Regions from separate parts of the Sporosarcina sp. FA15 genome, predicted to be linked through region 1. Evidence: riboswitches for the same ligand, from Rfam matches in the RefSeq annotation. Region 1 holds a riboswitch; each other region holds the start of a gene.
The links. Region 1 has a riboswitch for cyclic di-GMP ahead of ACP8HG_RS01645 (methyl-accepting chemotaxis protein). Riboswitches for the same ligand answer to the same signal wherever they lie in the genome.

Region 1 (10,844 bases):
TATCCCGAGGATTCCCGCTACCGCTAGTGCCCCTTGAACAATTTCAGTGTAAGCGACAGCCCATAAGCCTCCAATAACGGAGTAGAGTGCCGTTAACGAAACAAATAATAGTGCGGCTGGAAGGAAATCGATTTGGAAAAGTTGTTGGATAATATAAGTACCCCCAACAGTGAGAGCCGCGGCATTGAAAATACCAAATGCTACCGCCATCACGATTCCCGTGTATGCTCCTAATCTTTTACTACCATATCTCAATCCGTAGTAGTCCGCTAGTGTCCATCCTCTTAATCTTCTTAGGGGCTTAGTCCAGATTAATGCCCCTAAAATCATACATGTACCTAGGCCGCCCATTGTTGCGGACCCTTCAAAGCCTCCACTTGTATAACCTGAGCCGACAGCAGCAAAAAAGAATGGAGCTGCTAATAACGCGGCAATTAAACTCCCAGTTACAACAGATAACGGCATACTCCAGCCCGCCACAATTAAATCTTCGGCAGTTTTGACGCGCTTATATCCTTTATAGCCAATGTAATAAATAAAAACTAAATATACACAAAATACGACGATATTCATCAATTCAAGTGCTCCTCATCTATCTTTTATCCGTTCATAACTACTCCACCGTTTGGAGTTAGTATTTGACCTGTATAAAAATCCGCATTTTCTGATGCTAAAAATAACACAGTTTTGGCGATTTCCTCAGGTTGTGCCAAGCGCTTTAGTGGATATTTCGCTGACTCTTCCGCGATATAGTTTTCACCGAACGCTTCGAGGATGCCAGTATGTGTTCCACTAGGCGCTACAGCGTTGACCAATATATTCGGTGCCAACTCTCTTGCCAAAGCTTTGGTAAAAGCATTAATACCGCCTTTTGCCGCTGAATAATGGGTAAATTCTTCACACCCTAGACTTCCTATATCTGAAGAGATGTTAATAATTTTACCTTTATTTTTTTCCTTCATTCTTTTCGCCGCTTCTCGGCAATTATAAAAGTTTCCGTAAAGATGAACCTTTATCATTTTGTCCCACTGCTCATCAGTTAAATCTGTAATAGGAGCATTCTGTGCAAACCCGGCATTGTTGACAAGAATATCAATTGCTCCTAGCTGGTTGTCCATATACTGAAACATATCCTGCACTTGTTTAGAGTCAGATACATCCGCACAATATTTTAGTGCATTCACGCCATGGTCCTTCGCTTGTAGACGAACTGTTTCCGCCTCTTGATCGCTGCCAATATAGTTTATTAGAATATTTGCTCCCTGTTCAGCAAAAGCTAAAGCAATTGCCTTGCCTATCCCCATACTAGAGCCTGTAATGAGAACATTTTTACCGGTAAGCTTTAAATCCATTAATCTTCACTCTCCAATTTAAAGTTTGTAATTAGGGACTGCAGCTTCTCCGCAGTTTGGCCTAATGAAGCAGATGCTTCTTTCACTTCTTGCATCGACACCAATTGTTCTTGTGTAGCTTGTGAGACATTCAATGAAAACTCGGTAGATTGTTGAGATGTTTTCTTAATATTATTAACGGATGCGACTACTTCTTCAGAGGATGCAGAAATTTCTTGAGATGCAGCAGAAATTTCCCGGATTTGATCTGCGACTTCATCTGCAGATTGTACAATCCTTTTAAATATCTCGCCTACTTCATTCGTATAATCCATTCCCACTCTTACGTCTTCTTTTCCTTTTTCCATCACGGTTACAGAGGCATTAGAATCCGTTTGAATCATATGAATTAGTTGGAAAATCTCTTTAGCCGACTGAGATGATTGTTCAGCTAAACGCCTTACTTCATCTGCAACGACAGCAAATCCTTTACCATGCTCACCAGCTCTGGCTGCTTCAATAGCAGCGTTTAGTGCTAACAAATTTGTTTGCTCTGCTATAGCAGTAATAATGTTCACAATGTCGCTAATCTTATTAGAATTAGCATGTAAACCATTAATAGTTTTCTCTATTTGTTCTACAGATGTATTAATTAATTGCATTTGATCAATCACCTGTTGGACAACCTTATTTCCTTGTTCAGCAGCAATTGAGGCCGTCAGAGACGATTCAGAAGCCGTATTGGCTGAATCAGCGATTTGTTGTATTCCCCCCGCTGTTTCTTCCATCGCAGCAGCTGTTTCTTCAGTCATCACCAAAGAAGTTTCAGCATTTTGAGCGATATTCTTCATTTCTTTTGAAACGTTTGTTGAACTAATATACGATTCTGTCGCATTCATAGTTAGCTGATTGGCTGATGATGCAACGTGATCAGATGTATTTCTAATGTTTAATATGACATGTTGCAATTTTGAAACCATTGTTTTTATCGATTGTGAAAGTTGTCCAACTTCATCATTTGTAATCTGAAGATCAACATCGTTCAATTCTCCATTTGCCACTTGGTCTGCAACAATGACCACTTTTTTAAGTGGTAATAAAAGCCGATCAATTGTAAAATACAGCAATACTAATAAGATTAAAATTCCGATTACTGCAATAATAATCTGTTTTGTAACACTTTTTTTAATGATGGTATCAATATAATCCGCAGAGTAATCAATTCCTAACACTGCAATTGTATTTCCGCTTTCATCTTTAAGAGGGCTGAAAACTGTTCGCCATGATCCGAATGAGTCCTCAAAAATAGTTGTTACCTCTGATTGATCATTTTTAATTGCGAGCTTAGCAGTATCTACATGAACAGGAGCAAGATCAGTAAACAATTCCCCCGCTTCATACGCTTCATTCAAATTTTCAGTATAGCCGATAGGAGTGACGCCATTATCCTCCATCTCCCATATATAACTCCAAAACATGATTCCCTGTTCTTCCCTTATGCCATCCAAGGTACTTTGCATTTTCAAAAATTCAGGATCGTCTTCCCCTTGAACTTTCAATAGACCATCTATATCTTTGGAATCTAGGTTCATGGCTGTCAATAAGCCAACACTTTTTAACTCTTGTTCTAGGTCATTTTCTAACTGGCCGTTCAATTGAGAAATACTTTGTGTCGTTAGAACAGAAAAAAGTGCTAAAACAATAATAGAAACTGTAAGTAAAAGTTTATACTTTAATGACATGTTTTTAAAAAAACTCATAATAATTATTTCCTCCTCTTCAATTTTTGTATCTTTCTTTACACATAAAAAAAGCCCATTTCACAATGAAATAGGCAAATAAAAAAACTAGACTATTATCTAGCATTTCTTGAGCAGCTCAGCCGTCATAGTAATAATTACTTTAGACCTGTAGCTTTGCGTCCCTATTTTTCAATAAGTTTGCCTATAACCATCAAAAAATATACCACATAGTCTAATAGATGGCAATAATAAGTACCAAAAGATTCATAGGATAGTATAATGACGCCACTTAATGTCCTACTTTTAAAACACCAAACTAGTATATAGTCATTGGTGAAAAAAGAGAAATAGTGTCTTTAATCCCCCGTCCATATTTATTTTCCGCTGTTTTAAATTGTTACATCAATTCTTTTACAAGGATAGCATTGCTGGAAATTTCAATATCAAAAGTATTCTCATTTTTGGTAACTTCAACTTTTCCTCTTCCAGGTAAGAAGCAATGCCTAATATGCTATAGAAAGGTGTTGCTATGAAAACGCTATATAAAAATGCGAATAGCTTGCTCGACCTATCTATTTGTTTATCCTGTTTCATCAGATCTATCTTGCCCTTTTACTATTGAGCATTTTTACTTTTTTCCACTAACCTGCCCATTTGGTGCAATAAACAACAAATTACATAATTCAACATTTCAATAATCAATTTGTTGTTATTGCTTATCGTCAAAAATTATTTCTATTTCTGTTAAACAAAAGTTTTAGATACTGAAAATTTCACAACCATTTTTCCGTGCAAAATACTTTTTTGGAACCTGTATCTAACTTCACTTGTTTGCCAATAGCTAATGGATGCATTGGATGGGTGTGGCACGTATCGAACTCAGCTAAAATGGGAATATCCATCCCATCTAATTGCTCTATCAGTAAGTCCAATGGCTGCTTGCCAGTACCTAAATCATCATACTGTTCATGTTTACCTAAAATAATACCAGCAACTTTATCAAAAAAACCTTGCACTTTTAGCATTGCAAAATTCTTCTCAACAATTGAGGCATTTTTCATACAATCCTCAATTAATAAAATATCGCCTTGTTTAATTGTAGGGAAATAAGAAGAGCCAATAAATCCATACATCGAATTCACATTGCCACCTATTAATCGTCCTTCTGCAACACCACTTTGTCCAGTCACCCACTTATTATTAAAAAGCGTTTTCTCTGTCGTTTTTTCTAACCAGTTCACAGGCTCATCAGACCAAAATGGAGACATTGGCACTTCATAAGGTAGCTCTGTCTCTTTCATAAAATATTGTTCGAAATATTGATAAGTATCATTTACTAGTGGTTCAAATTCACCGAACGAAGGTATTAAAGCAGGTCCATAATATGTTGAGATACCTGTTTTTGCATAAAGGGCGAGTAAAACAGCCGTTGCATCAGAATACCCAACGACTAGCTTTGGATTTTGCTTAAATGCTTCATAATCAATATATGGCAGCATGCTATTTGAGTTCGTGCCACCAATTGTGGACATAATCATCTTTATATTCGGATCTCTTAATAGCTCATTTAGTTCATCTGCGCGTGCTTTAGGTGAACCGGAACGATAAACATCAGACTGTCCTGTCAATTTACCTTCTACAATAACAAACCCTTTTGATTCTAAAAATGCTTTTGCACGTTCAAACCGTTGCAACGCAGTAACAGTTGCGGGTGAAGATGGTGTGAATATACCGATTGTATCTCCCTTTTCTAATCGTTTCATCATTAATTATCCCCTTTTTTCATAATTTAGATAGCCCAAAAAACTTAAGAATTTTCAATTTAATAGTGAAGTATACAACTTTAATCTTGACTTATAATCACGAATACTTGTTATTATACTCCATCTATTTAATAGTTTCTATTGAATTTCAGAATAATCGATTTTCGGCTCACCTATGCTTTCATGTGAATAATATGAAGAGGTCGAGCCCCAGAAACTCCTCATTTTTAATAACGATGCTCTGTTTGTCGAATAAAAAATCATTTCAAATGGCTATTGTGTTGCTTTGTAGACACTATCTTCCCCTTACAATCACCCCTAATGCTATTGTTTTCTTCTACTTTCAATAACTCCTCTTTTGATCCTATTATGAAAACTCCAAGTACTATCCCCTTTTTTATTTTCCATTTTCTTACAACTTATTCACTATATAATCATAGCTTCCACTGTTTTTAATTCCTTTGCTAAATCAAGGTGATTTTTCTCGTTTTGTGCTTTGCTTTCTTCCCATTGTCCAGTTATTGCATGAAAATCGTATAGAAGTCTTGCTGTATCACCTAAATCATGCAAACCTTTCATGCTCGGTATGTCTAAATGAGGCAAGGTCTTATAGGATAGTTCGCTAGCAAAATATATTAACTCCTTTTCCAGTGCGTAAAACAAGTTATATACAATTAATTAAGTATTTCTTCCCACTCGTCTGAGCATACTAACGGGCAAGGCTTATACAGCATTGTTGCATTATTCATGCATGCAACATTCCTAAAAAATTAATGCTTTTAACCATTGTTTATGTAAAACTTTAAGGAGGATATTTATTGTATGTATGATGTTGTTATTATTGGCGGTGGTCCGTGTGGCTTATCAACGGGTCTTGCTCTACAAGAAAAAGGACTTTCTTATGTGATTATTGAAAAAGAGGCGATTGTCAATTCCATTGTCAACTGTCCATTACACATGACTTTCTATAGTACTTCTGACCGCTTAGAAATCGGCAACATTCCATTCCTATCTCAAGATGTCCGTCCAAATCGAACTGAACTATTAAAATATTATCGTCTTGTAACTGAGAGACAAGAAATTAATATTAAGTGCTATCAAAAGGTTAATTCTATTTCAAAGAATGTAGCATCCTTTACTGTCCACGCAGAAGATCGTAATGGCAACACCATTCCTTACGAAGCGAAGATGATTGTTATTGCAACAGGAATTTTCGATACGCCAAGACAACTAGGTGTAGACGGAGATAATCTAGCGAAGGTATCACATTACTATAAAGAAGGTCACCTCTATTATGGACAACATGTTACAGTTGTGGGTGGTAAAAATTCAGCAATTGAAGCTGCTATTGATCTTTATCGTAATGGGGCCAAGGTTACACTTATCCATCGTGGAGAAACTGTCTTAGAAGGCATTAAACCATCGTTGTTATTAGATATGCGTAACCTTCTTAAAAAAGGAAAAATTGATTTTCATCCCAATTCCAGTATTGCTGCTATCGATGAATCAACTATTCGCATAAACTCTTCTGACGGAACAGTTACACTTCAAAATGACTATGTATTTTCCCTCATCGGTTATCAACCCAATATCTCTCTGCTTCAAAGCATTGGAATTCAAACTGACCTCTCTTCATTAGTTCCTTCCTTTAATCAAGAGACATATGAATCAAATGTCAAGAACGTTTTTCTTTCTGGCGTTGTAACGGGTGGCATTACAAATCGTGTTTACATTGAAGACGGACGCTTTCATGGCATGAAAATTGCAAATGAAATTGCACAACGTCTGTCCTATGTTCAAAGTAACTTATGATGTTAAAAGCTCACCAAATCACAATGAATGTGACTTGGTGAGCTTTTTTCAATTACAGACGATTTAAATTTAAACTATTTATGATCCCCTAAATAATAGGCTATCAGGCATATTATTTTATTATTCAATTCCATATCCTATTACTTTCCCTTCCACTTGGCTTAATGATAAAGGTCCGAAGTGACGGCTGTCTATACTTCTCCACCACTGGTCCCCCAGCACAAATACTGTGCCTTCTGGTACTAAAATGGCTTCCATGCTTTCTTCAAAATCTTCTTCAGTCATAGAGGAATTTTGAGAATCGACTGTTTCAAAATACTTTTCCTTATTCATTCCTCTTACGGTTGGAAATGAATAAAAAGACTCTAGTTTCATTTCATCAATATATAGCTGACCTTCTCTAATTTCAATTCTCTCTCCTGGTAAGCCCACAACTCTTGATATATAATTCCCTGCTAGATTTAAATTTGGATTTCCATTTGAATACTTCGGTGTTGCAAAATAAATAACGTCCCCGCGTTGAAAGCCAGAGACTCTTGGCTCTACTACAATTCTTTTTCCAGTACCTATTGTTTCATAATCGTAATTTCCTTTGTCCATATTATCTATTCCGTATTCTACAGTGATCATATTTGACTCTACTTCGACAATTGGAATTTCAGGGACGGATTGATCATCAATGATTGTTTTCTGACTTTCAACTTCAGATGTATACTCTTTAATCGTCATCATTAAAAATAGTCCAACAGCAAAGATGGCAAAGCTAGAAAAAATTAGTGGGAGCATGTTAAATTTCTTTTTTCCACTTTTAGCAATGACTTTCTCCAAGCTAATCATTCGATCAGTTTCTAATCTATCAACATCCTTCAACTCGTTAAACTCACCATCAAATTCATCGAAGTCATTCATCCGTTCTCCCCCTCCATTCTGTACATTTCTTTTTTCAGCGCAGCAAATGCCCGCACCATTGTTGATTTCACCTTTGTCTCAGTCCACCCTAAGATATATGCTGTTTCTTTGATCGAGCTTTCGTTGATTTTCCGTAAAATAAGGACGTCACGATAGGTTGGCTTCAAACTAGCTAGCGTATTGGACAACCTTACAGTCATATCCTTTTTCAGTAATTCATCTTCCAGCGAAAGATTGCTTGTATCCACATTCAGATCTTTATCAAGACTGAAAAATCGAATGATCCTTTTCCGCCTGAAATGATCATACGTAGCATTTCTAGCTATCTTCAATAGCCATGTCAACATACTAGCTTGTTTATTAAACGAATGAATATTTTTGAACGCTCTATAAAAAGTTTCTTGGGTCAGATCTTCCGCCAACTCCTTCTGACGGACTTGTAAAAAGATATATCGATAAATGCGATCACTATATTCTACATAAAGCTGTTCTAGACTTTTCTCCACTGCCCCTCACCCTTACTAGACGAACTACTTTCAAAAAGGAGTCGGAAATATGAAATAATGTGCCTGCTTTACTTACAAGTGGTTATAGGTTGACTCATCCCAACAGTTTTGACGATTGCTATGACAGTTCAAGCTTACACTGACAGTTTTAATGGTTGCCATGACAGTTCGCGTACTTACCATTACAGTTTCATCGATTGCCATGACAGTCCAAGCTTACACTGACAGTTTTAATTGGTTGCCATTACAGTTTCATCGATTGCCATGACAGTTCAGGCTTTCACTGACAGTTTTAATGATTGCCATGACAGTTCGTGTACTTGCCATTACAGCTTCATCAATTGCTATGACAGTTCGTGTACTTGCCATGACAGTTTCATCAATTGCCATAAGCTATGGCAAAATGCTTGTAGAATTAAATATCAAAAAAGACATGCACCAGTTAGATGCACGTCTTTTCCTATGTATCGCGGGTTATCTACCAAAGCATCGGTTTTTGAACCATGAGCCAGAGCATGATTAGCATAAGGCCGATATAGAGCCATGAAGTACCATTTAAACGATCAAGTATCTTATTTTTATCAGCATCTGGATTCTTAAATCTTCGTAGCACAACCGTAAATCCTCTTGCTAGGAAAACTCCAGATAGTAGCAAAACAGCAAGCGTCATGATTACCCATGACGTATACCATGGCCAAGGTCCAAATACCAATAGAAGGACACCCGTGTAGACGAGAACATGTCCTGCATGCATGACCAAGCGAATGATAACATTGATAATAGACAAGTAGACTTGCTCAATGTCCGTTTCAACGCCACGCACTCGCTTAATAATCGGCATCAATAGAAATAATGGACCTATGGCAAGGACAGCACTGATAACATGCAAAAAGACAATCGCGCCATAGATTCCTGAATTCATTCAGAACATCATTTCTCTACTGGGCTATATTCATGCACCCAAACACTCATCGCCGGTAACCATGGCATTTTATCATGCATCGCGAGAATAGATTGTTTGTATTCTTCCATCGTTGTGTAACCTTCTTGTTGTGCATGTTCGTCCGTCATTTCGCCGAGCGTCTGTGAATAAATTGTATCTACTTTAAACTCTTTACCGTCGAGTACCATAATTTCACCAAGATCTGCATAAACACCATTACGGCGAGTAGCTGTCTTTTCGCCATTCAGCACTTTTTTAACATCTTTGGGTATCGTAACTAGCTTTTCAATCGTACACGTTTTTTTAGGTAGTACTACATTTGATTGTTCACTCATGTAAATCGCCTCATTTCATAAAATAACATCTCCTCTATCATAACTATTGTTAACAATTTTAGCGAGGTTCTCGATCTGAGACAAAAAAGATAACCAAGCGTATCGGCTATCTTTTCGTATATTTTAGTTATGAAATTAAGTTCAAAAACTGTCGGGTTCGTTCTTCTTTTGGATTTGTAAATAGTTCGCTCGGTTTATTTCGCTCAACTACTTTTCCATTATCTATAAAAATAACTTCGTCGGCTGCGTCTTGTGCAAAACGCATTTCGTGTGTAACGACAACCATGGTCATTCCTTCATTGGCAAGATCTTTCATGACCTGCAGCACTTCACCGACTAATTCAGGATCTAGCGCAGATGTAGGCTCATCAAACAGCATTACTTTTGGTTCCAATGCCAACGCCCTTGCAATCCCTACCCGCTGCTGCTGCCCCCCTGATAGTTGAAAAGGATAGAAGTCGAACTTATCACCTAATCCAACCTTATTTAACAAGTTCTCAGCTTTTTTCCGTGCTACATCTTTAGCTTCTTTTTTTACGATGACTGGCCCTTCCATCACATTTTCAAGAGCAGTCTTATGAGGAAACAAATTATAATTCTGAAACACCATACCTGTTTCACTTCTAAAATAGTCAATTTCTTTTTTTGCTACACGTTTAGAAAAGTCTGCTTCGTGGCCATCAAGGGTTATAGTCCCGGCTGTCGGGACTTCCAGTATATTCAAACATCTAAGCAGTGTCGTTTTACCAGAGCCTGATGGACCTATGACAACTACAACTTCCCCTTTATTCACTTCCAAATCAATTCCCTTTAACACTTCAAGGTCCCCGAACTTTTTATACAAGCCTTTTATTGAAATCATAGTTTGCACCTTCTAACAGTTGTTTTTTCAACTTATCACTTAGCCACATATCGATCCAGCCGATGTTCGATTCTGTCTTGAATTAAGGAAAGGATAAAACAAATGAGCCAATAGATAATCGCCGCTTCAGTATAAAGTAATAAAAACTCATAGTTTGCAGAAGCGATTTCTTGAGCCCTTCTAAACATTTCTGTCACTAAAATAAGCGATGCCAGCGATGTATCTTTCACAAGACTAATAAATGTATTCGATAAAGGCGGGATAGATACTCTCGTTGCTTGCGGCAAAATGATTCGCCTAAGCGTTTGGGTATAGTTCATGCCAATCGTATGTGCTGCCTCCCACTGTCCCTTCGGTATCGATTGTATTGCTGCGCGAATCACTTCTGAAGCATACGCCCCTACATTCAATGAAAATCCGAAGACGGCGGCTGGAAATGGATCTATAACTATTCCGACCGTTGGCAATCCGAAAAACAAAATAAATAGTTGTACGAGTAAAGGCGTTCCACGAATTGCAGATACATAAATTCTTGCGATAATTTGTAGCGGCTTGCTTGTTGATATTCTTCCTAACGCAGTTAATACTGCAAGAATAATTCCAAAGAAAAAAGAAAGAAACGTTAAAGGAAGCGTATAGTA
Region 2 (10,844 bases), 1.1 Mb from region 1:
AACGATCGTTCTGTATGCTAATGAAAAATGGGAAACGAGTGTGCATAATCAATTAGTTAGGTCAGTGGAATATCGTGAACACCTAGATATGATGTACATGGCTACCGACGACATCACCGACATGGAAACCAGACTCATAAGTCTTCTTTACAAAATTAGATAATAAACCGAAGTTGCATGCCCCAGCTAAAACAAATAAAATGTATTCACGATGCTTTTTTGAGTTCTAACTGACCCCTCAGAACGATAGATACGACTTTCCTGTTTTGATAGAGGTGTATCGCTAAACCACGAAGACTTAATATAAAGTCACCATTCAAATCCCGCATGAGTCCAAAACTCGTAGTTTTAGGATCATGGTAATCTGCAAATGAGAAACTCAAGTTACTGTTTAACCAACCAAATACAGCATGGTGCTGAGATGATACTGGAAATATTTGATTCATTGTCACACCCGATTCAGTTATTTAGTTCACGAACTTTAGAAGCTTTTGGCTAGTTCGATCGCTTGTTGAATAGCTTTTTCTTTAATCGTAAGTGCTTGATCTGGTGCAGCGCTCATGCCCTCGATATAAATAACATCAATTGAAGGTATACCTATGAATTTAGATACAGCTGTCAAGTATCGGTGGCTGAATTCGAACCCTGCCATTGGTCCCTCGGAGAGCACGCTGCCGGAAGCTTGAATATGAAGCAGTTTTTTGTCAGATGCTAAGCCAATAAAGCCTTCTGGCGTATATTTAACTGTTTTTCCTGGTACACATATGGCGTCAATATAAGTTTTCAATACAGGTGGGAATAAGAAATTCCAAACTGGATTGACGACTACGATTTTATCTGCAGCGAGAAATTGATCAACCAGTTCACCCAAACGAACTATTTTAGCCTGAGAACCCGCGCTCAATTGATCAAAAGAACTGCCGCTTCTCAATAGGCCCCAACCACTTAACACTTCGGTGTCTAGTTGCGGGATATCTATTTTATATAGATCTAGATGAATAACTTCATCGTTTGGGTTTGCTCCATGGTAAGCTTGGATAAACTCGTGGCCTACAGACAAACTATTGGATTCACTCTTATCTAGTGGGTGTGCGGTTACGTATAAGACGGTTGACATGATTGATTTCTCCTCGAGGTTAACTAGGACCTGAATTTAATTGATTAGCGATGCTCATTAAGGTAAGCCATGAAGACCGGCCTCGGTCTTCAATGGACATACAATTGTAAGAGCTATCCTAAAGTTATTCTTATTAAATTTCACTATTCTCAGTAAGCTTCTCTTTACTCCTTTTCAGGGAACATCCCCGTGGAGATGGCGATTCGATTCCATGCATTAATGGTATTAATCGCCATAATGATTGCCACATATTCTGCCTCATCCACATGTGCCCGAACTCTTTCATACAAATCCTGCGACACACCTTGCTCTGAAATACGGGTTACAGCTTCCGTAAGCTCAAGCACCACTCTTTCTTTGTCGGAATAAAAGGGTACTTCACGCCACGCGTTAAGTAAATAAATCCGCTGCTCCGTCTCGCCCATTTTCCTTGAATCCCGTGTATGCATGTCCATACAATAAGCACACCCGTTAATTTGTGATGCTCTGATCTTAATGAATTCATATAGCTTAGCATCCAATCCACTTGTCTTAATAAACCCTTCCAGTTTCATCATTGCCTGCAAAGCACCTGGGCTTGCACTGATATGATTTAATCTAACCTTCATAGTAATCTCCTCCGTGAATCTAAATTTGTCCTTGCCTCTACAACCTATCGTCGATAACATCAATCGACGATAGGTTATGACCACAATATAACTCTTTAGTTTATGGCTGTCAACAAAAAAAATAGCTGAAAATTTCCATATTTGACAAGGGTTTTAAATCCACCTAAGATGGTTAGTAGCAATCTTTATATGTAGAAAGCAGGTGTTTGCATGCAGTATAGTATTGGTGTTGAATATGGATTGCATTGCTTGGTATATTTAATTGATATTCCTCCTAATGACACAATTGGGATTAAAGAACTTTCCGCTTTTCAAGGCGTTTCAGAGACCTATCTTTCGAAGATTTTTAGTAAATTAACAAAAGCGGGTATCGTAAGTTCTGTTCCAGGTGTAAAAGGAGGCTATAAACTGGCCAAGTCTCCTGCGGAAATTTCTTTTTGGGATGTAATTGAAGCTGTTGAAGGTGCTTCCCCCATTTTTCAATGTAAAAATATTAAAAATAATAGCTACCTATGCCGGGATGAAGACTATGCAGCATGCGCTCTAGCTTCTCCCTGTGTGATTAACTTAGTTATGCTCGAAGCAGAAGATAGTATGCGCAATATTCTTCGTAACAAGTCACTTACTTGGTTGAATGAAGAGCTTGATCGCGTATTAACCCCACAATCGCGCAAAGATACTCGTGAATATTTTGCTAATAGCAACAATGTTTAATGGTGAATTTAAATGGGGAAGTTTCTGGTTCACTTATTATGGGGAAGTCGGGAGCAAATTCAATGTGAAATCGTTTGGATACAACACGCTGAATGGGTAGGATTGAAAAACTATCTTCATCCTGAATTATTCATACTTGACCAATCAAACAACCGGTTAATCCAAATCCATTGTTTTCGAACCCCTTTAAAGTCTTTACTGTTTTTCTTCTTTCAAAAATTTCAGTTTCCATTTAGCGGCTTGTAAAAAAGGGATTTTGAACAGACTTATCCCAAGATGCCCTAAATCTTTTTTAGTATATTTAATAGATGTTTAAGTTTCTAATTAAATAATTTTTATGTAAACTCAGGCTTTAATAAAAAGAATCTATTTTGATTAAATTTTTCAATATGGATTCTTTTAAATTACAGAAAAATGCAGGTTTACATGACGCTGTTGACCGAAATTTACTTCTAAGTGACACAAAATCCAAGATTTAGAAGACAAATAGTAAACAATTACTTGACAACAGAAACGATGAATGATTTATTGATCTAACTGGAACTGAAAAGTTGTGGGGTGATCCAGAACAAACAGTCAAGGATATACAAGCGGAAATACTGGAAACTTTAAATTTTCCGTCCACGACTGGCATGGAAATAGAAGTTGCGCAAAAAAGGGAATGCAAAGTACACGTAAAGTTGTGGGATAAAGGGAAAGTCATTTTTTACATGGTTGTCATAAAAGAAATAAATGTTGAGGCGATGTGGATTACGGTCGATAGTCCATTCGGTAGGGACCGTATGCCGGTGGAGGACATAATCGGAGTGGAATGTGTTGAATAATAAACAGGGTAAAGGCGACCTCTCGACGAAAGAAGGTCGCCTTTTCAATCTGGTATCTGGGATAATACCGGATAGGAATTTATTGAATATTGCATTCATTTGTAATGCAGCGAACATGTTGAAGTTTGTCGGTGCGCAAATTAGAATCGTTTGTTTGTTTAAGGAGGCATCGACTTGTTTAATTGAACCGGTAAATTAAAACGACCAATCCGAATAGGGAAAGGTCGATTTGTTTTTGAGTTTCTTCTATGGATAGTAATTACTTCCGACTTTTCACCTCTATTTTTAGAAGTTTTGCATCAGGTGATTGTTGAAGCCTGTATTAAAATCCAGTGAAACCAAGATGTTTTATACCGAATAATTTCTACCTAAGCATTGGGATTCAACATCTTAATGACAATAGAAGCATTTACATTAGCTTGTGTACCACCTATCACAGACGCAAGACCAACTGCTGCAGCAGAAGAATGATTTCGAAGGGTAAGAACATCGTTGGCTACTATGGCAATAATAGCCTGCCCGTTGTTTTGCTGAGTGCCAGCACCTGAACCATAGACTGTTCCGGGAACCAGCGATCCATTTAAAAACAGTGCAAATTGGTTAGGTTCCGTACCTGATACAGAGAAAGTAACCTCGTAGTCTCCCGGAACGTTAATCATAATTTGAGAGGTTCCAAGGGTATGCACAATTCCAGGTGTCATTAATCCATTTGAATCAAACAAAACATCAGCTTCTATAGGTACCGTTTGAGGAGTTAGATTGTAAATATACCCGTATTCGCATAACCCGCATGTGGCTCCGATAGTACTAGTGGAGCCAGCCTGCCCGATAGCCCTGATTGGCCCCATGAACACTCTTGGTACTCTACATATATTTTTGCAAGAACATGGACTGATGTGACATTTACTACATTTACGATTAGAGAAGTGGTTATTAAAATTCATTCTTTCACCTCCATCTGTAGTATCCTATTCTTGCAAAAGAGGAAATGAAGGGCAAACACCTTGTTGATTACTAAAAAAGAAATAGACAAGAGATTGATCCTGGTGAAACTGAAGAAATGTGTGATAAAGTCAACCACTTGTTTGAAAAGCTGGGAAATGAAAAGTGAGTAAAAAAACAGCCACCAACTCGATTGAGAAGGTGGCTGTTATTATGTTATAAGTCGTGCGCCTGTCCGCATTTAATGTGTCCCCCTGAATGTCCCCCAACCACACGAATTCAAAAGATTTCCTACGACTTTACTTTAACGGCGTGGCATAGTCGATTAGTACCTGGATGCTGAAACTATCATATTATCACACCTGCAGAACGTACGTACGAAACGGCTGATTAGTCTAGCACGAAATAATTCATAGTAGCAACAATGCTTATGCCTCAAGGCTTATGAGGGGTTTAAATGAAAACAATCTCCAAATATTCCACCAATTTGAAAAGTGAATGTGTCACTGTAGGCTTTCGCTAATTTGACTTCGAGGTTTTTAAATGAGTGGCCATCCCGTTACAAGGTTGTGGTGTACGAGCCATTGTTGCAGCGGGAGTTGTATGAGAAAAGGCAAGAGGCTTGGAAGTTATGGCGACAGTAATGACCTCGTTTGAAGGATGGACATTCATTATTTTGACTTTGTTAATCGCGTTAGGATTTTATTAAATTGGTTGGATGCATGGGCGGGGGAAGTGATGGAGTAAACACGAATTGTACATTTAAGATGAAAAAAAGACCGTAATTTCTTGGTCTTTTATGTTAGTGTACTATGTTTTTCAATAGATTTTATTTAATTGGGTAATAAGTCCATCAAAAAAAGGCTTCACGATAAAATCTGCGGCTCCATTTTCTAAAGCCTCAATTATTAAATCTTGAGTCCCTAAGGCTGAGCACATAACAACACGAGCATTGGGGTTTATTTTCTTAATTTCTTTTAGCGTAGCGATACCGTTCATATTTGGTAAAGTGATATCCAATAAAACGATATGCGGGAAGTGTGATTTATAAAGAGGCACAGCATCTTCTCCACTCCCAGCTTCAGCTACGACATAATAACCGTTACTTACGATAATATTTCTTAATAGATTTCTCATGAATTTTGAATCATCTACGAGCATTACTGATTTATTGAAAATGATCCTCATCCTTTTTAACAAGTGATAGAAAGCAATACACTTGGTAACCGGCTACCATTACAAATAGTTGTATTAGGCCCTTGGCTTTGCGTCCTTACCTTTCGATAAGTTTGCCTATATACAAACTAACATACTTTGATAGAACAATCTTATGAAAGAGTCTAATACAAAGGAGTAGTAGGCAAATAGGTGGGTTATTAACATGTGCTGTCCGAAAAGAAAAGACCACTGATTAAAAATAATCAGCAGTCTTTATCACAGTCATCTTGAGATTTATGCCCGGAAATTTCGAACAACCATTGTTAATCCACGTTTTTCAAAATTATTGTCGCTTTCTCTTACCTATCAAAGCTACCTAAAATCATAAAATCTACAAGAATTCCACTCACTGGATTTTCTGAACCTAATACATTAATTCCTAGTACTACTATACTACTATTATTTGTGACATTAGCAGAGACGAATTTTGCAGCAACATTCTTTTCTCGCATTTGTACTCTCGGTCTTGCATTTATCGAAGGATTTGTAGAATATACGCTTGATACAGCATAGTCAATAGTTGTTAATAATGGAATACCATTAGATAATCCGTTTTCTGTGAAATAAAGTGTGGCTATACCATTTGCGTCAGATGTAGCTTGCCCATAAACAATCCGCTTTACTTTTTTTGGATTGGACTCTCCTGCCTTAAACACTTGAAGAGCTGTTGGTGCCATTAAAACAAACTCAACGCTCATAGCTATTCTCCCTCTGTAATACTTTGATATCTATTACAAACAACAACATTGATTAAATGTATGACTGGCTATACCTTAATATTCTTTATGCTTTTTATTAGCTTATTACATTCAATGTTCCTTGACGATTCTTGCTTTTTTGCAAAGTGAAAATGCAGTGAAAGCCATCAAAATGTAGTACGCAGTTCGACCAAAATATGTAGCAGATGTGATGGAAACTTATTAAACTATTTTATTGCGAATGTAATAAAAACGAGCATTAAGGCTTGGTAGCGGTGAACGTGGAGGAAAACGACTTGAAGACAACTCCTTATAAAAAGGCAACAGAAATGTATATCGAAGTCATTGTAGCGGAAAGTGTGGATGAAATTCTAAACGAGGCCGAACCGAATCTACGGACTAAAGAATATGCATTTATGAAATTCATGAATGCGCCTAATACGCAGGATCACACAGATAGGGATTTATTACAGGAATTTGAAAGCACCACAAATGGCTTTTTGCAGGCTGACAGTTCGTTACTTTAACGCACAGTACGAGGAAATGGGAGACCCATTATATGCAGTAAATTAAGAAGAGGACTAGATATTATCATAACGAAATCAATTTCTTCCCCCAGGCACCTAAGCGATATAGAAGCAGAACCTGGAAAAAAACCACTGACTTTTAGTTTAAAGATAATGTGACTGTTTACAGTACGCCTATTAGCTTAAGCAGTAAAACTATTACAAGAATCGAAATAATAACACTTAGAATGTATCTCAAGGATATCCCTCCTTTAGAATGATTGTACCATGGTTACTGTAACTAAAAGTGTTTTTTTTAGGAGTTTATTTCAAATTTACAAGCTAGTGCAATAAGTGGGAACGCATAGTCTGACCAAAAAGCGAAGTAGATAACTGAATGACCTCATACGAAGAAATAATCAAACTTTTAACCCGGTTACTGTTAGAGGTGCTGAAAGATATTGAACGACGCACCAGGGATTGGATGTGGAGTGCTAGCGATAGGACGATCCGTATATTCGTCAGCACCAAACATTCTGTGAGGGAGTGTTAACCGTGGTGCAGCAACTTACTATTTTTGATGCGCTGTCAAAATGATAGAAAGGACTTTTACTGTCATATGCCGGTCCGCTCTATATGTATAAATTAATTTTCATAGAAATAATTCATTAATCTATATCGATTCACTCTCTATTCATTTCTTCTATATGATCATCAATCGGATCAATCGTATGTTTATATCGATAACTTTTATGGACGACGAAATAGATGAAAATGAGTTCTAAAACAAAGATAATAATACAAATCCATATCCAAATCCATGTTGTAACTGTCATTTGATAGTCTCCATTCTGACTTTATCTAATGTAAGTTTACTACGAAATCTGCTTAATTATAGGTTAGTCAGTTATGGATCGGTGACAGTTTGGAAACAATCCTATAAATCTGAGTTCTGTGAGGTTCTATTTAATGAGGTTAGTTACACGAAGAGATAAAAAAACAGTCCCTTATATAGGGACTGAAAGAATTTAGTTATTCATGTCTTGAATACCTGGACTATGTTCATTTGGCATGTCAGGCAGTAAAGGAACCGGGAATCCAGCAGGTGGAGGAGTAACTTTAAGTTCGCCATTATTTCTGCTAGGGGACTGTCCTTGGAAAATTTCCCCGATTCTAGTTGGGTCTAATCTGAAATTGAACTGGGCATTATGATACCCTAACTCCACATATTTTCTGCATTCAGGATATTTATTTATATCGTAATTCGGGACAGGGAACAGCTTGCCCCAATCAACGCCGAGCGTTTCCAATGCTTTTGCAAACGCATTCTGATGTGCGTTATCTCTCACGATTAGGAAAGCTAATGTCTCGCGAAATGTTTTGTTAGAACTCATTTCGTAAATTCGAGTTTTTTGCAAGACACCGGTTGATTCTAACACCAGGTTATCGAGCATATCACTAATCAAATTGCCATGGCTATAAACCCAAGAACCGTTCCAAGGATTCCCAGTAGCATCTACAGGGAGAGAGGCTTGAGCACCAATAATGTAGTGATGAGGATTTGCGTGTCTAACGGCATCATCGAGAGGTGCTTGATCGACGCCAGCATTACCTGGTACAGCAGATTCACCTGAATCATTTAACAATTGATTGATTGTATTCTGGACAAGTTCAACATGAGCGATTTCTTCCAAAAACACACCACGAAGTAAGTCGCGATATTGTGTTTCCTTACCTCTGAAATTGGAGCTTTGGAAAAAGTACTGCATCATGGTACGCATTTCTCCAAAATGCCCACCTAGAATTTCTTGCATTACTTTTGCAGCTTCAGGGTCGGGTTTATCGGGAGGAGTGACGGGATTGATCAATTCTTCTTTGTAGTAATACACATTTAGCACCTCATTTATATATTTTTACTAACAGTAGTATCAAGCAAAATGAAAATTTTATTCACAATCAAAATAATCGTCTATCGGAAAAAATGAGGACACTGATTCAACTTAACGGTTGTTTTAGTTTTATTATTGGATTTTAGTCTTTGCACTTATTTTGCCCGAAAACAGCTAATGGGGCACCAAAGTAGGAAAAGTCGATGGGAATCAATCAAACTGAAAGGATTAGAGATGTTTTTCGAAGGAGTAAGCATCTCCAACAAGTCATTAGATAGGAACGAAGTTAAGGATAATTCAAGAGCGTATCCACGTAGTTGGAAATGTGAGAGGGATAGAAGTTCTTCGTTGGATTCTTGAGGTGAAGAAGTACTCTTGGATAAGCACGTCCCATCCGACACCTGAAAGGCTCCATCGTGATGCAAATGTCAGAAATGCCAAATACGTCGAGATATTGTTCTTAGAGAATAAAGAAGATAAACTTAAAGGCAAGTCGGGAGTGCGATAATTTGTATGTAGAACTATGCAACAGTCCAATTACATACGAGTGTTAACTTTTAGTTTACCTATATTTCTGATAACATCGGTTGCGGGAGGTGAGAAAATGCTTGAATTTCAGATAACACTTCATTTTAATGATAATGAAACTTTCATTATGAACTTATCTGCGAGTAGTCTAGAAGATGCGTCGATAAAAGTTACTCAAATGATACAAGATAAACACATTCATCAAGATATAATGGGGAATTCCTATATAAAAGGATATAATCTTGCTATGGTACAACGTTTTCATGTATCCAACAGGTAAAAGTTATGAGTTTATTTAGCATCTTGCTGGGTGCTTTTCTTACGTTCAGTCAAGTGTTTTCGTGGGCTTGCTTGCTGCATACACCGATTGAACCTGACCTGTAATCTCGATGCAACAATGGCCAACTAAACAATTTCCGAAGTTACAACCCAACCCAACAGCTTAGTAACCATCCGATTCAAACCCCGCATTATTATTAGCGCCCAGATTCAGCGACAAGCAGCGAATCGAGGAGCTGGGGTTCATGGCTAACGATGCAATTACGTGTGTTCGCGAGATTTTGATTGTCGTTGAATGAATTCTTGGAGTATCTCTTGAATTTAAATAGTACTATAGGTATCATGATTTATAGTCCATCAAATCAATATATTGGAGAACTATAACTAGGGTTTTGCTTATAAACGTCTGAAACCAAGGATCGTATCTTTTACAGGTTGCATAAGGTGCCTATTGACATAAAAGGTTCGAGGGGGAAAATTTCAGCATATGATGCATTGAAACTTTCTCAATCAGCCTTATTTTATTACTTAAGGGGATAATTGAAATGAAGGAAATTAACGAACTTAAAGCAGGAGTCGCTATTATTATTTTAGATGAAGATAATCGAGTATTATTGCAGAAGAGAGCTGATGTGGGGCTATGGGGGATCCCATCAGGACATGTAGAGATCGGGGAGACAGTATCCGAAGCAGCTATTAGGGAAATGAAGGAAGAAACGAATTTAGATATACGAATTACTAAGCTAATCGGTGTTTACTCTGATCCAGATTCACAGGTGTTTTCATACCCTAAAGGAAAAATAGTTCATTTTATAACAACCTGTTTTTTAGCTGAAATTATAAGCGGAGAACTTCGATGCAATTCTTCGGAATCACTCGATATTCAATATTTCGAACAACAAGATTTGCCATCAGATTTGTTGGAAATGCATCCTTGCTGGCTGAAAGATGCTTTGGCTGAGAGAGATTTGGCGTTTATACGTTAAGGTTCAGCGCTAAGAATAAGTACAAATGGAGAACGTCCAACCGGGCGTTCTTTTACTTTCCCAAAAGAAAACTGGCAAACAATGCGTTTGGTGGTTTTCTATTAATTAAGGGAAAAGAAAACAAATCTACCGTTGACGGCATGCTGCATACGCGAAACGAAAGCCGAAAGATAGAGAAGGTATAAGGCTAGGATAGCAATGCGATTAGTCTGGTTATCCAAAAATAAGGAGTGTGGAATGGCTGACGGAGAGGTGACATTCATTTGAAGAAAATGCTATGATTAGTAAATCAGTGTGTAGAGATATTGGCTTTCTCATTAACCAAAAATATATGTCTCATGATACGTCTGCCATCTGAAATATTATTCGCGGAGATGACAAACATGCATGGAGAAACAAGACTACCTAGAAACGGAAGAGAAGGTATATTATTTTTATTAATCATTTCAATTATTTCAGTAAACACAATCGCCCCTATTATTACAGGGTTGGAACGTGGCTTCAGTAAAGAGGTATATCTAGATACATTAAAGAT
Region 3 (10,844 bases), 2.1 Mb from region 1:
ACACCAATTTTGTTTACAATTGAAAAAAGTAAAACAACAGCTGATGTCAAAGTGGTGACAGTCAAAGCAGAAAATGAATTGACGACGGGCTCTGTAGAGTTAACGAAGGTCGACAATGAAGACCCGACAAACACATTGTCAGGTGCAGAATTTAAATTGCTAGATATAGAAGGTAAAGTACTAGAAGAAGGCTTACTAACGAATGAAGTAGGTAAAATCGTTGTAGACAACTTGAAACCTGGTAAGTATCAGTTTGTCGAAACAAAAGCACCTTTTGGCTACGACTTAGACCCAACTCCAGTTGAGTTTACGATTGACAAAGGTCAATCTGAAGTGCTCCAGATTTCAACAGACAATAATTTGACGCGTGGCTCTGTTGAACTCGTTAAAGTGAACAGCGATAACAATGCAGTCACTCTAGCGGGTGCAGAGTTTAAATTGCTAGACGAAAAAGGTGAAATGCTCCAAGAAAACCTACCAACGAATGCTGATGGGAAATTGGTTGTAAATGAATTAAAACCAGGAAAGTATCAGTTCGTGGAGACGAAGGCGCCTTTTGGCTATGAATTAGACGATACACCAATTAATTTCACGATTGACAAAGGTCAAACTGAAACGCGTGGATTGGAAATTCCGAATACGATCATTAAAGGCTCAGTTGAATTAACGAAATACGATAAAGACAATAATGGTGCAATTTTAGCAGATGTTGAATTTGAGTTGCAAGATGAAAAAGGTAACGCGATTCAAGTAGGATTGGTAACGGATGAAACTGGTAAAATTGTTGTAGACGAATTAAAACCAGGTAACTATCAGTTTGTAGAAACGAAAACACTATTTGGTTATGATCTGAATGCAACTCCAATCAAATTTACAATTATCCTAGGGCCAACTGCTATAGAAACAGTGGAAGCCTTTAACGAATTAACAACAGGTTCAGTTGAACTTACGAAGCGTCCCGAACATAATGGGAATGGAACACTTGCAAGTGCAGTCTTTAAACTGCTAGATGCAAAAGGCATCACGCTGAAAGAAGATTTAACGACGGATAAAGATGGTAAACTAGTTGTAGATAATTTAAAACCAGGGAACTACCAGTTCATCGAGACAAAAGCTCCAACTAATTATATTCTAGATACTACACCAGTAAAATTTGAAATTATTAAAGGTCAGACAGTTACGGTACAGGTAATTAAAACAAATAAATATAATCCGTATTATCCACCGGTCGACCCAGGCAAACCGAGCGAACCAGGCAAACCGAGCGAACCAGGCAAACCGAGCGAACCAGGCAAACCAAGTGAACCAGGCAAACCAAGTGAACCAGGCAAACCAAGTGAACCAGGCAAACCAAGTGAACCGGGCAAACCAAGTGAACCGGGCAAACCAAGTGAACCGGGCAAACCAAGTGAACCGGGCAAACCAAGTGAACCAGGCAATCCAGTTGAACCAAGCGAACCGGTTGAACAAGAGAATCCGGGCGTACCGGGTAACCCAAGCAATCCAAGTAACCCGAGCAATCCAAGCAATCCAAGCAATCCAAGCAATCCAAGTAATCCAAGCAATCCAAGCAATCCAAGTAATCCGAGCAATCCAAGCAATCCAAGTAATCCGAGTAACCTAAGTAATCCCGATTTAGTGACTCCAAGTAAAAAATTACCTCAAACGGGTGAAGCATTCCCAATCGGTTCAATGGCGACCGGTTTTGGAATAATTCTACTTGGAGCTTGGATGTTCTTTAGACGAAAAAAATCTCGCAAAACGCAAAGTGAGATTTAACAATAAGATAGCCCTATGCAAAACCAGTTCGCTTTAAAGGGACTGGTTTTGTTTTTTTGTTGAATTTTAGTAGGACAAAGAGCTTTATATAGGAGAATTATTCCGCATGACAACATTCAGAATACCCGAAGTGCGAATGACCATTCGAATCCGTCGGCCGACCAATCATATATCCCGCCACCCAATCGTAACCGCCGGGTTGCCGATCATATATCCCGCCACCCAATCATAAACGCGGGGTTGCCGATCATATAACCCGTCACCCAATCATAACCGCCACGCAGTCGATCATATATCCGGCCATCCAATCATAACTGCCGGCCTGCCGATCATATATCCCGCCACCCGATCATAAACTGTCGCCCACCCGAGCATATAGTATTTCAACTGATCGTATCTTTCCACCACTCTATCCAACAGAAAAACTCCCACGAGGTTACTAATCGTGGGAGTTTTTAGCGCTAAACATACATTCAATTCACACTATACGCCACCAAGCCCTTAGCATTGGCATACAATGCCGCGTTTGTTCGATCGGCAAGATCTAACTTTGCTAATACCTGACTGACATGTTTTTTTACAGTAAACTCTGTAATATATAAAGCCTGTGAAATTTGTTTATTTGAATGGCCCATCCCGAGTTCGAGTAATATCTCCTTTTCCTTCGGTGTTAGCTGTTCGATATGCCTATCATTTTCAAAAGGGCTTTCCTTCGATTTTATCACCAAATCAAACACCCCTGGATCATAATACTTTCTACCTCTGCCGATAACTCCGAGGGCATGGATCAGTTCTTCAGGTAATGCCTCTTTTAATATATAGCCATCGACACCTATTTCTTTTGCCTGTTTAAAGTCGTGCTCTTCCGTCGATGAAGTTAGCACGACGAATTTACAGGTTATTCCTTGTTGTTTCGCTTCCGAAATTAATTCCAAACCAGATTCATTTCCCAAGCGAAGATCCACTATCGCCAAATCAGGTGTAGTGTCATGGAATAGAGTTAGCGCGTCATTTCTATTTGCTGCTTCACCTAGGATTTCAATTGCTCCATCTATAGTAAGGATAGATGTTAATCCTTTTCTTACTAATGGATGATCGTCGACAATAACAATTTGCATTAGCCAATCACCTGGACCTTCTCAAGTATTTTTGCGGTTGGAATTTCGATTTGTATTTCTGTCCCTATCCCGTGTAATCCACTTATCAAAAACGTTCCTGCAAAAGTACTTACAAGACGTCTCATATTGAAAAGACCGATTCCTTTTTCATGCTGGCCTTCGGATATGTGCGAATTAATTCCGATTCCATTATCATGAATTTCCAATACAGTTTTCTCGTCCAGTATAGATAATCTGAGTTCAATAGCCGTGCACTGGCCATGGCGAACGGCATTTCCGCAAGCTTCACAAATAATTCTATAGAGTGCTTGTTTTAGTTCGCTTGATAGTAAAGCTTCATCACCCGTTATCTGATAATCAATTCGTATATCACTTAACCGTGCATACTCGTCAAAATAGTTTTGCAGCCCAACTTGAAAAAAATTTTCGCCATTCTTCGTCGAGTTGAGACCGTATATCGTCGACCGTAGTTCCTTTAGTGTAGTGTTGGCAGATTGTGAAAGAAATTGATATTCATCATTCAACTCAGTACTTGTCATGCCTTTACTTTTTGTTTGTAAACTGTGCAGAGAATATACAATACCGACCAATCTTTGTGAAACACTGTCGTGAATTTCATTGGAGATACGATTCTGCTCCTTAATTACAATCATTTGCTCCTTCATTGAATCTGTATGAATTCTTTCGAGCATTATTTCACTAAGTTCGGCTAAAAACTCAAATGGGCGATTAAAGAGCAATGTTTCTCTAGACTCACTTGAACCGGAAATCTTAACTCCAATCACACCAGTAGTAGTGGAGGTTCTAATTACTTTCATACCGTACCAATCCTCGTTAATCTTACTGACAAACAGTTCTTTCTCCAGGCGTATAGTATTCCATTGTTTTCTTAGGCTAGTTTCAATGTGGGGATTACTCGTAGAAGATGTTAGGTAGCTATTTTGATGATTTATGTCGGTCAACCAAAAGAATGCTTCTCCACTATGTGTAAGCTTGATGATAGCTGCCATTATTTCATTCATTATAATTTGAGGGCTTGAATTATCCATTAGGTGGTACAGCGATATACCGTGCTTCAATGTATCTAGATAGGTATCATTCGTTTCGATTGGTTTATTAGTAGCGCATGCTTGTACCAAATCCAAAGCAGAAGCTTTCTGAGTGTATCCTTCTAATATATCAGCTAGAATCTTTCTGATTTTTGTCACACCCTCTCATTTCATAATAAAAACCCAATCAACTTGAACATAATGTCCAAGTGTAATTAGGTCGGTTGCACCAATAACTCCATACATCCAAGGTGCCCATATAGAGGATGTATTTCACAGTTTCCGTAAATTATATTCTTTTATATAGTTCAGTATAACCAAATTACATTGAATATGACGTCATCTCCTGCGGTTGAAGAGGTTCTTTTTTTTTGTTATTAACTTGTATTTTAGCGAATTAAGACTTTTCAGTTACTTGTTACCTATCAGTAAATCAATATTAAAGGTTACTTCTATAAGATAGAGCTATTACTTCCGAGTGAGCTATTCATTAACAGAAGTAGAAGTGAACTGGTACGAAAGTGCACCGACTCTACACTAAGGTGGAAAACCGGGGTAGACAAACGATATCAGAAAATCACTCTTTAGAGTGAGGATGCCCGCAAGGAATACTCCTATACTAAAAGTAGTTACAAAAATGGTAACGAGCCGAAAAAAGCATTGGAGGAGATTTCCATGAAAAAGTATGACACCTACTAAAGGGGTGTCAAGGATCACAACAGCTGCCAAACTATGAAAATGGTGCATGCAATCAAGGCTACTTTATCAGGTGAAAATGAACTCATACCTTAGATCGAAGAAGAAAATAATTTCTTCCAAGTCGCAGGGAAGAACAAAGAACAAGCATTCAATAAAAGCGAAAAAATACAAACTAATTGGAGGAAATTAAAAATGGGTATTAAACAGAAGCTAGCAATGGGTATCGCAACTGGGGCATTGGCTGTAAGTATGATCGGTGGAGGAACATATGCTTATTTCAACGATGTGGAAACAAGCACGAATACATTCGCTGCCGGTACACTGGATTTATCACTAAAGCCTGAAACAATTATCGATGTAAAAAACATTAAGCCTGGTGACTGGATGAATCGTGATTTTACATTGAAAAATGACGGCACACTCGACATATCCAAGGTATTACTTAAGACAGAGTATTCAGTAACAGACAAAAATGGTGATAATGTAGAAAACTTTGGAAGTCATATCCGAGTTAACTTCATGTGGAACCACGATAAATCAATCACGGGACCGTGGACTGGACTGGACAACGTGGTTTACCAAACAACTCTTGCTGAGTTACAGGGTATGACACCAGATGCCGTTGCAAATAAAGTCTTTGTCCCATACCTTGAAGAAAAAGGCGGTTTAAAAGCCGGCAATTCTGACACGCTGTCCGTACAATTCGAATTTGTCGAGAACGACAAAGATCAAAACGAATTCCAAGGTGATTCTTTAGAGCTTAAATGGACATTTGATGCACAGCAGACAAAAGGGGAAAAGAAATAACATATATCCCGGGAGGAGAGCACTTCTCCTCCTTCCTTTTATTTCATCAATCAACCAATGCTCTTCCTTATATATATTTCTCAACATATAACTCGATTTTATGTTTTGAGGAATATACGTAAGAAAAATCCAGTGGTAAAAAATCGAAAGGCGGGATCAGGTTGAAAACCAGCCGAAGGCGCAAACGTAGGAAAAAGCATCAAGGTCCATTTCTGACTTTAAAATTGGCACTCATATGCTATTTAGTCATCTTTAGCATTAGTTATATTTCGTCTGACACATCCGCATATCTCAGTAGCCAGTCGGAAGTCTCCCAGATGATCACTGCCGGATGGGAAGTCCCGGTTGTACTTATGAATCAATGCGGTGAGGAAATTGAAAAGGATGCTGTAACGGGTGAGGAAATCAAGATCGACCGTGAGAACATAGATAATAAGCCTAAGGAAGAAAACGATAAGGACACGGTATCGGGTGAGGAAACCGAAGTCGACTGCCTGGACAAAGATGATAAGTCTAAGGAAAAAGAAGAACAGGATGCTGCACCAAGCGATGTCGACTGCAAGCGCGAAGATGATAAGTCTGTTGGAGAAAACGAACAGGATGCTGTATCAAGCGAGAAAATAAAGGCCGACTGCAAGAATATAGATGATGAATCTAAGGAAGAAATTGAAAAGGATAAGGTCATAGAAGGTGAAGATGATAAAGCAGATTCGGATGCTAACAAAGAGAACGAGCAGCAGAAGCCTGAAGATGACGGTCAAAAACAGCCGGACGGCAAGGATGGATCTGTTGATGAATCTACTGAAAAGAAACCGGAAGAAAAGGATTCTATAGAAAGTAAGGTTCCAGAAAATAACTCTGAAACAAAGAATGAAGCTGAAGTGAACGCTGTCGTAAAACCAGAAAATAACACAAAGAAAGTAGAAGGTGATACAAATGAGAGAGAAGAAATTAATGAAAAAGAAGAAACGAATGAAGAGGATAAGTAGCATCGTCTCAGGCATATTGATGGTTCTGCTGATTAGTGTAGCTTCCATAGTGGTCTTCACGAAAGTCTCAGGCGGCGAGCCACAACTTTTCGGTTACCAATTAAAAACTGTTCTGTCGGGATCCATGGAGCCGGGAATCCTAACAGGCTCGATCATTGCCGTAAAGCCGGCTGAAGATAAAACTAATTTTAAAAAAGGCGACGTCATTACATTCCAAGAAGAAGAAAATATTTTGATCACACATCGGATTACTGAGGTAGTCAAAAGTGGAGACTCCGTACTTTACCGGACAAAAGGCGACAATAACAATGCAGAGGACATGAATCCAGTTCTGTCTGACAATGTAGTAGCGGAGTACACTGGTTTTACAGTGCCTTACGTAGGGTACTTCATTAACTTTACCCAGTCGAAGAATGGTGCGTTTTTGCTATTAATACCCGGATTCCTGCTGCTTATCTACTCGGGGTTTACGATTTGGAGAGCACTTGGAGAAATCGAATTGGCTCCGAAAAAAAAGGTGAATATAGTGAGGGAAGATGGCGGAGAAAGTTCTTCCTGAATCAATCGCTAAGATATGTAAGGAGGCATTATCATGAGCAAACTGTTTCGACTTTTTCCGGTTCTTCTATTGATTAGTGGAATCTGTTTCTTTCCTATGACGAGCGTATTAGCAGATGGTGAAGACAACACGGGCAAGGGTGATATAGACATCGGCATTTCACCAAAAGATACGTTATTTGAAATCAGCAATATGAAGCCTGGGGACTGGGCACCTCGGACCATTACAGTCAAAAACTTAGGTAGCAAAGATTTTGCCTACCAAATGCAGTTAGAAAACAGTGGAGAAAAAAAGCTGTTCAATGAGCTACTGCTGGAAATAAAAGCCGACGACAAGGAATTGTATCAGGGGAAATTGGCTGCATTTAAATCTCTGCCCGCAAGAAAACTTACACGCGGCAGCGGGGAGAATCTGGACATCACTATTCGTTTTCCGGAGCACCTTGGAAATGATTTTCAAGGCCTTGGGGCGGCATTTGTTTTCACTTTTACGGCGGAAGGAAGAGATAACCCGGGGAATGGAGGAGGCGATAACCCAGGGGACGGAGGAAGCGATAACCCTGCGAATGGAGGAAACGATAGCCCTGCGAATGGAGGAAGCGATAGCCCTGCGAATGGAGGAAGTGATAACCCTGCGGAGGGAGGAAGCGATAACCCTGCGGAGGGAGGAAGCGATAACCCTGCGGAGGGAGGAAGCGATAACCCTGCGGAGGAAGGAAGTGATAACCCTGCGGAGGGAGGAAGTGATAACCCTGCGGAGGGAGGAAGCGATAGCCCGGCGGTTCAAGTCACAATACCAGGACAGATCGACAGCGGCGTTCCAACAACAGCCGGGTTCAACTTGCCTGCCACGTCAACAAATATATTTAATTTGATGTTAGTTGGTTCTGTACTTGTGGCAGGTGGAATTGTGTTGATGATCATCAGGCATTACAGAAGGATGAAAATAGCTCAATAGACACGTAAATGACTCAAATGGCTAATTGGTTAAAGAGAAACTTTTGAAAAGCTGCCTGTGCATGGCGTATCATGCCTTGGTAGCTTTTCTGTTTTTCGTGAAAATGAGATGAATCAACACATCCTTTATTAGCTGGAGGTGATGTAATTGCTGAAAAAAATGGCTGTGATTTTGCTGGCGGTTGGACTATTTTTGATAGGCTACGCCAGTGTGCAGCTAAAATCCGCACAGCAGTCGGAAAAAGCCGCACTGGTTCAGGCAAAGGGGGAGTTGGAAAAACAAAAAATAAAGTCACCCCAGCTTGAGTCATCCCATCCCGACCTGTCTTTTCAGAACGGTCAAACAATCGGCATCCTGCAAATTCCCATTATCCAAAAAGAGCTTCCCATTGTGGAAGGGACGGATGACGATGCTTTAAAGCAAGGCGTTGGTCACTACACAGGCACCGTTTATCCCGGGCAAAAAGATCAAATTCTGTTATCGGGACACAGGGACACCGTGTTTACTGGATTGGACAAATTGCAAAATGGCGATACAATCATTATGGAAATGCAGCATGGTACCTTTACATATGCCGTTGTGGATACGGAAATTGTAGATGCAAATGATACAACAGTCATCCGTTCTACAGCACCGGAAGAAATGCTGACTTTATCCACATGCTATCCATTTCGGTATATCGGCAATGCACCGCAACGGTATATTGTTTATGCGATACCGGAGTGAAATGAGAACCTACAAGACTTCGTTATTCAAAAAAGTATGGAAAAAATCCAGCCAAGTACGTGATTGGTTGGATTTTTGCATGCTTAGCACAGAATACTGTCGCTATTTCTTCTCACATCGATAAGAACCTAGATCTATTACAACTGCCCATCGATTAATCAATATCCAAAGTTACTTCTATAAAATAGAACCAATCATCGAAGTAGAAGCGACCTGGTACAAATGTATACCGACACTACACTAAAGTAGAAAACCGAAGTAGACAAACGATACCAGAAAAGTACTCTTTAGAGTGAGGATGCCCGACAGGAATACTCCTATACTAAAAGTAGTTACAAAAAAGGTAACAAGCCGAAAAAAGCATTGGAGGAGATTTCCATAAAAAAGTATGAAATCTACTAAAGAGGTGTCAACGATGAAAAAAAATCTGGTGTTTGTTCTGGTGTTTACTCTCTTAATGGGCGCAGGAACCATTTATGCAAGTGGCAATCCAGGACAGAACCTTTCCGAATGGTATAAGAATGCATTCCATAAAGAAAGCGAAAAGTTGGGTGCAGCTACTGCAACCGGTATGATATTGGTCTTGAAAGAAGTCAATGTTTTTGTGAGAGATTCAAAAAAAAGCATTGATTATGCATTGGCAAGTTTCCGCGACGATAAGGTGAAAGAAGCGGAGTCCGGCATCGAAAAGTATCAGGCTGACACGATAAATAGTCTGAACGCTACGGTTAATAAACTTGAAAACGTAAACTTCAATGATTACGTGGACAAGCAGAACATTGAAGCACAAATTGATCAGGAATTCGAAAAGATGGTAGAAGACGTATTTAGCGAATAAGCACTCATACAAACCAATATGATAAAAGGGGATAATTAAATGTTCAAAACAGTAAAAGGTAAAGTAATCGCAGGAACAATGGTATTTGGACTCGTAACAGGTGCAGGAGTAGCGTTCGGTGCAACAGATGCAGGCACAAACCTCAAAAATTGGTATGACGGGCAATTTGGGAAGGCATCCACAAATGTAGCAGGACAAGTTGCAGCATACGCTGGCGGTAAAGTTGACGGATTGGCGGTTGAATATAATGGCTTGAAAACAGATGCTACAAACAGTATTAATGCAAAGGGCGTAGCCCAAGCAGGTGTAGCAAACAAAAATACTGAGAAACTAAGCCGAGAACATATTGATGCAATAAAAGAAGAACAAGCACATATCAACACTTATTTGTCTGGTCAATTTGATAGCTTATCAAATTTTGCTAACGGTTTAATTAATCAAGCTGGTGATGACGCCCTTCAATATGCGAAAAATGATTTAGGGGAATACACAGGAGCTGCGGGAAATGCCGCGAATGAAAAAGTTAAAACGGACGTAAAAGCCGTAACTAATCAAGCTGTTAAAGACTTGGAAGATACAATTAATGCGGCGAAAGCAGATCTTCAAACTAAATTAGATAAGGAAACGGGTTTAACAGTTACTGAAATTAAAGGTTTAATCGACGCGAAAATCAATGAACTTCGCACAAAAGTTACCGATTTGAAAGATGGCTTGGTGAAGGAGCAGGAAAAAATTATTACAATGACAGCAAAAGGACTTCAACTTGAAGCTGAAAAAGCAATGAAAGCTTTGGTTGATGGCATTAACAAATAATACTAATATTCAATAAGGACCTCGTCTGGTGAGGTCCTTATTGTTTTAAATGGAGGTGTAAATAAGTTGGGCAACAGTTTTAAAAAGATAGGCCTATTACTCGGGGCTCTCCTGTTAACGATTGGTCTAGGAAGCGGCATGAATAATGCATTTGCTGGCGAGGATGCCGGGAGTTCATTAATAAATTGGTTTGGAGCCAAAAGGACGGCATCCGAACAGGAAATATCTGCAGCAATCACTGAAGAAAAAGACAAACTTATGGGCGAGTTGAAAATAGCTTTGCAAGAAGCTAAGCAAAGTGCCGAAGACGAATTGGCGAAATTCACTGAAGAACAAAAACAAATCCGTACAAGTGAATTGCAGAAATTCGCCGCTAATTTAAAAGCGAATATAGAAATCGACCTCACTAAAGAAAAAGAGGCGATTATTGCCGAGTTGGATGCAGAACATAAGCAAGCCATCGAAGACTTGGAAAACCCAGCGGCTCCAATCAATCCAACACCAAAACCA

Region 2: it holds a riboswitch for cyclic di-GMP, as region 1 does, so the genes downstream of both, ACP8HG_RS06715 (response regulator) here and ACP8HG_RS01645 (methyl-accepting chemotaxis protein) in region 1, are expected to answer to the same signal.
Region 3: it holds a riboswitch for cyclic di-GMP, as region 1 does, so the genes downstream of both, ACP8HG_RS13570 (sensor histidine kinase) here and ACP8HG_RS01645 (methyl-accepting chemotaxis protein) in region 1, are expected to answer to the same signal.

The regions. Positions count from the first base shown of each region.
Region 1 covers NZ_CP188818.1:312,468-323,311, reverse strand. Annotated here, with positions in the region: gene ACP8HG_RS01655 (sodium:solute symporter family protein) at 1-573, opposite strand, end outside; gene ACP8HG_RS01650 (SDR family NAD(P)-dependent oxidoreductase) at 600-1,352, opposite strand; gene ACP8HG_RS01645 (methyl-accepting chemotaxis protein) at 1,352-3,091, opposite strand; cyclic di-GMP riboswitch class I at 3,201-3,286, opposite strand; gene ACP8HG_RS01640 (S66 family peptidase) at 3,847-4,836, opposite strand; gene ACP8HG_RS01635 (hypothetical protein) at 5,263-5,499, opposite strand; gene ACP8HG_RS01630 (YpdA family putative bacillithiol disulfide reductase) at 5,659-6,648, shown strand; gene lepB (signal peptidase I) at 6,769-7,557, opposite strand; gene ACP8HG_RS01620 (RNA polymerase sigma factor) at 7,554-8,063, opposite strand; gene ACP8HG_RS01615 (hypothetical protein) at 8,316-8,453, opposite strand; gene ACP8HG_RS01610 (hypothetical protein) at 8,542-8,985, opposite strand; gene ACP8HG_RS01605 (ASCH domain-containing protein) at 8,994-9,341, opposite strand; gene ACP8HG_RS01600 (amino acid ABC transporter ATP-binding protein) at 9,469-10,203, opposite strand; gene ACP8HG_RS01595 (amino acid ABC transporter permease) at 10,239-10,844, opposite strand, start outside.
Region 2 covers NZ_CP188818.1:1,397,915-1,408,758, reverse strand. Annotated here, with positions in the region: gene ACP8HG_RS06745 (FMN-dependent NADH-azoreductase) at 482-1,117, opposite strand; gene ACP8HG_RS06740 (carboxymuconolactone decarboxylase family protein) at 1,282-1,725, opposite strand; gene ACP8HG_RS06735 (RrF2 family transcriptional regulator) at 1,936-2,439, shown strand; gene ACP8HG_RS06730 (hypothetical protein) at 3,072-3,263, shown strand; gene ACP8HG_RS06725 (hypothetical protein) at 3,256-3,462, shown strand; gene ACP8HG_RS06720 (BclA C-terminal domain-containing protein) at 3,632-4,111, opposite strand; gene ACP8HG_RS06715 (response regulator) at 5,025-5,366, opposite strand; cyclic di-GMP riboswitch class I at 5,424-5,509, opposite strand; gene ACP8HG_RS06710 (hypothetical protein) at 5,723-6,121, opposite strand; gene ACP8HG_RS06705 (hypothetical protein) at 6,418-6,648, shown strand; gene ACP8HG_RS06700 (DUF6877 family protein) at 7,025-7,180, shown strand; gene ytzI (YtzI protein) at 7,311-7,463, opposite strand; gene ACP8HG_RS06690 (manganese catalase family protein) at 7,656-8,516, opposite strand; gene ACP8HG_RS06685 (hypothetical protein) at 9,121-9,324, shown strand; gene ACP8HG_RS06680 (NUDIX domain-containing protein) at 9,869-10,309, shown strand; gene ACP8HG_RS06675 (hypothetical protein) at 10,693-10,844, shown strand, end outside.
Region 3 covers NZ_CP188818.1:2,870,643-2,881,486, reverse strand. Annotated here, with positions in the region: gene ACP8HG_RS13585 (SpaA isopeptide-forming pilin-related protein) at 1-1,779, shown strand, start outside; gene ACP8HG_RS13580 (hypothetical protein) at 2,068-2,196, opposite strand; gene ACP8HG_RS13575 (response regulator) at 2,253-2,897, opposite strand; gene ACP8HG_RS13570 (sensor histidine kinase) at 2,897-4,105, opposite strand; cyclic di-GMP riboswitch class II at 4,158-4,239, opposite strand; gene ACP8HG_RS13565 (CalY family protein) at 4,838-5,452, shown strand; gene ACP8HG_RS13560 (SipW-dependent-type signal peptide-containing protein) at 5,614-6,441, shown strand; gene sipW (signal peptidase I SipW) at 6,389-7,000, shown strand; gene ACP8HG_RS13550 (hypothetical protein) at 7,034-7,957, shown strand; gene ACP8HG_RS13545 (class D sortase) at 8,105-8,683, shown strand; gene ACP8HG_RS13540 (hypothetical protein) at 9,099-9,521, shown strand; gene ACP8HG_RS13535 (LeoA/HP0731 family dynamin-like GTPase) at 9,561-10,334, shown strand; gene ACP8HG_RS13530 (hypothetical protein) at 10,401-10,844, shown strand, end outside.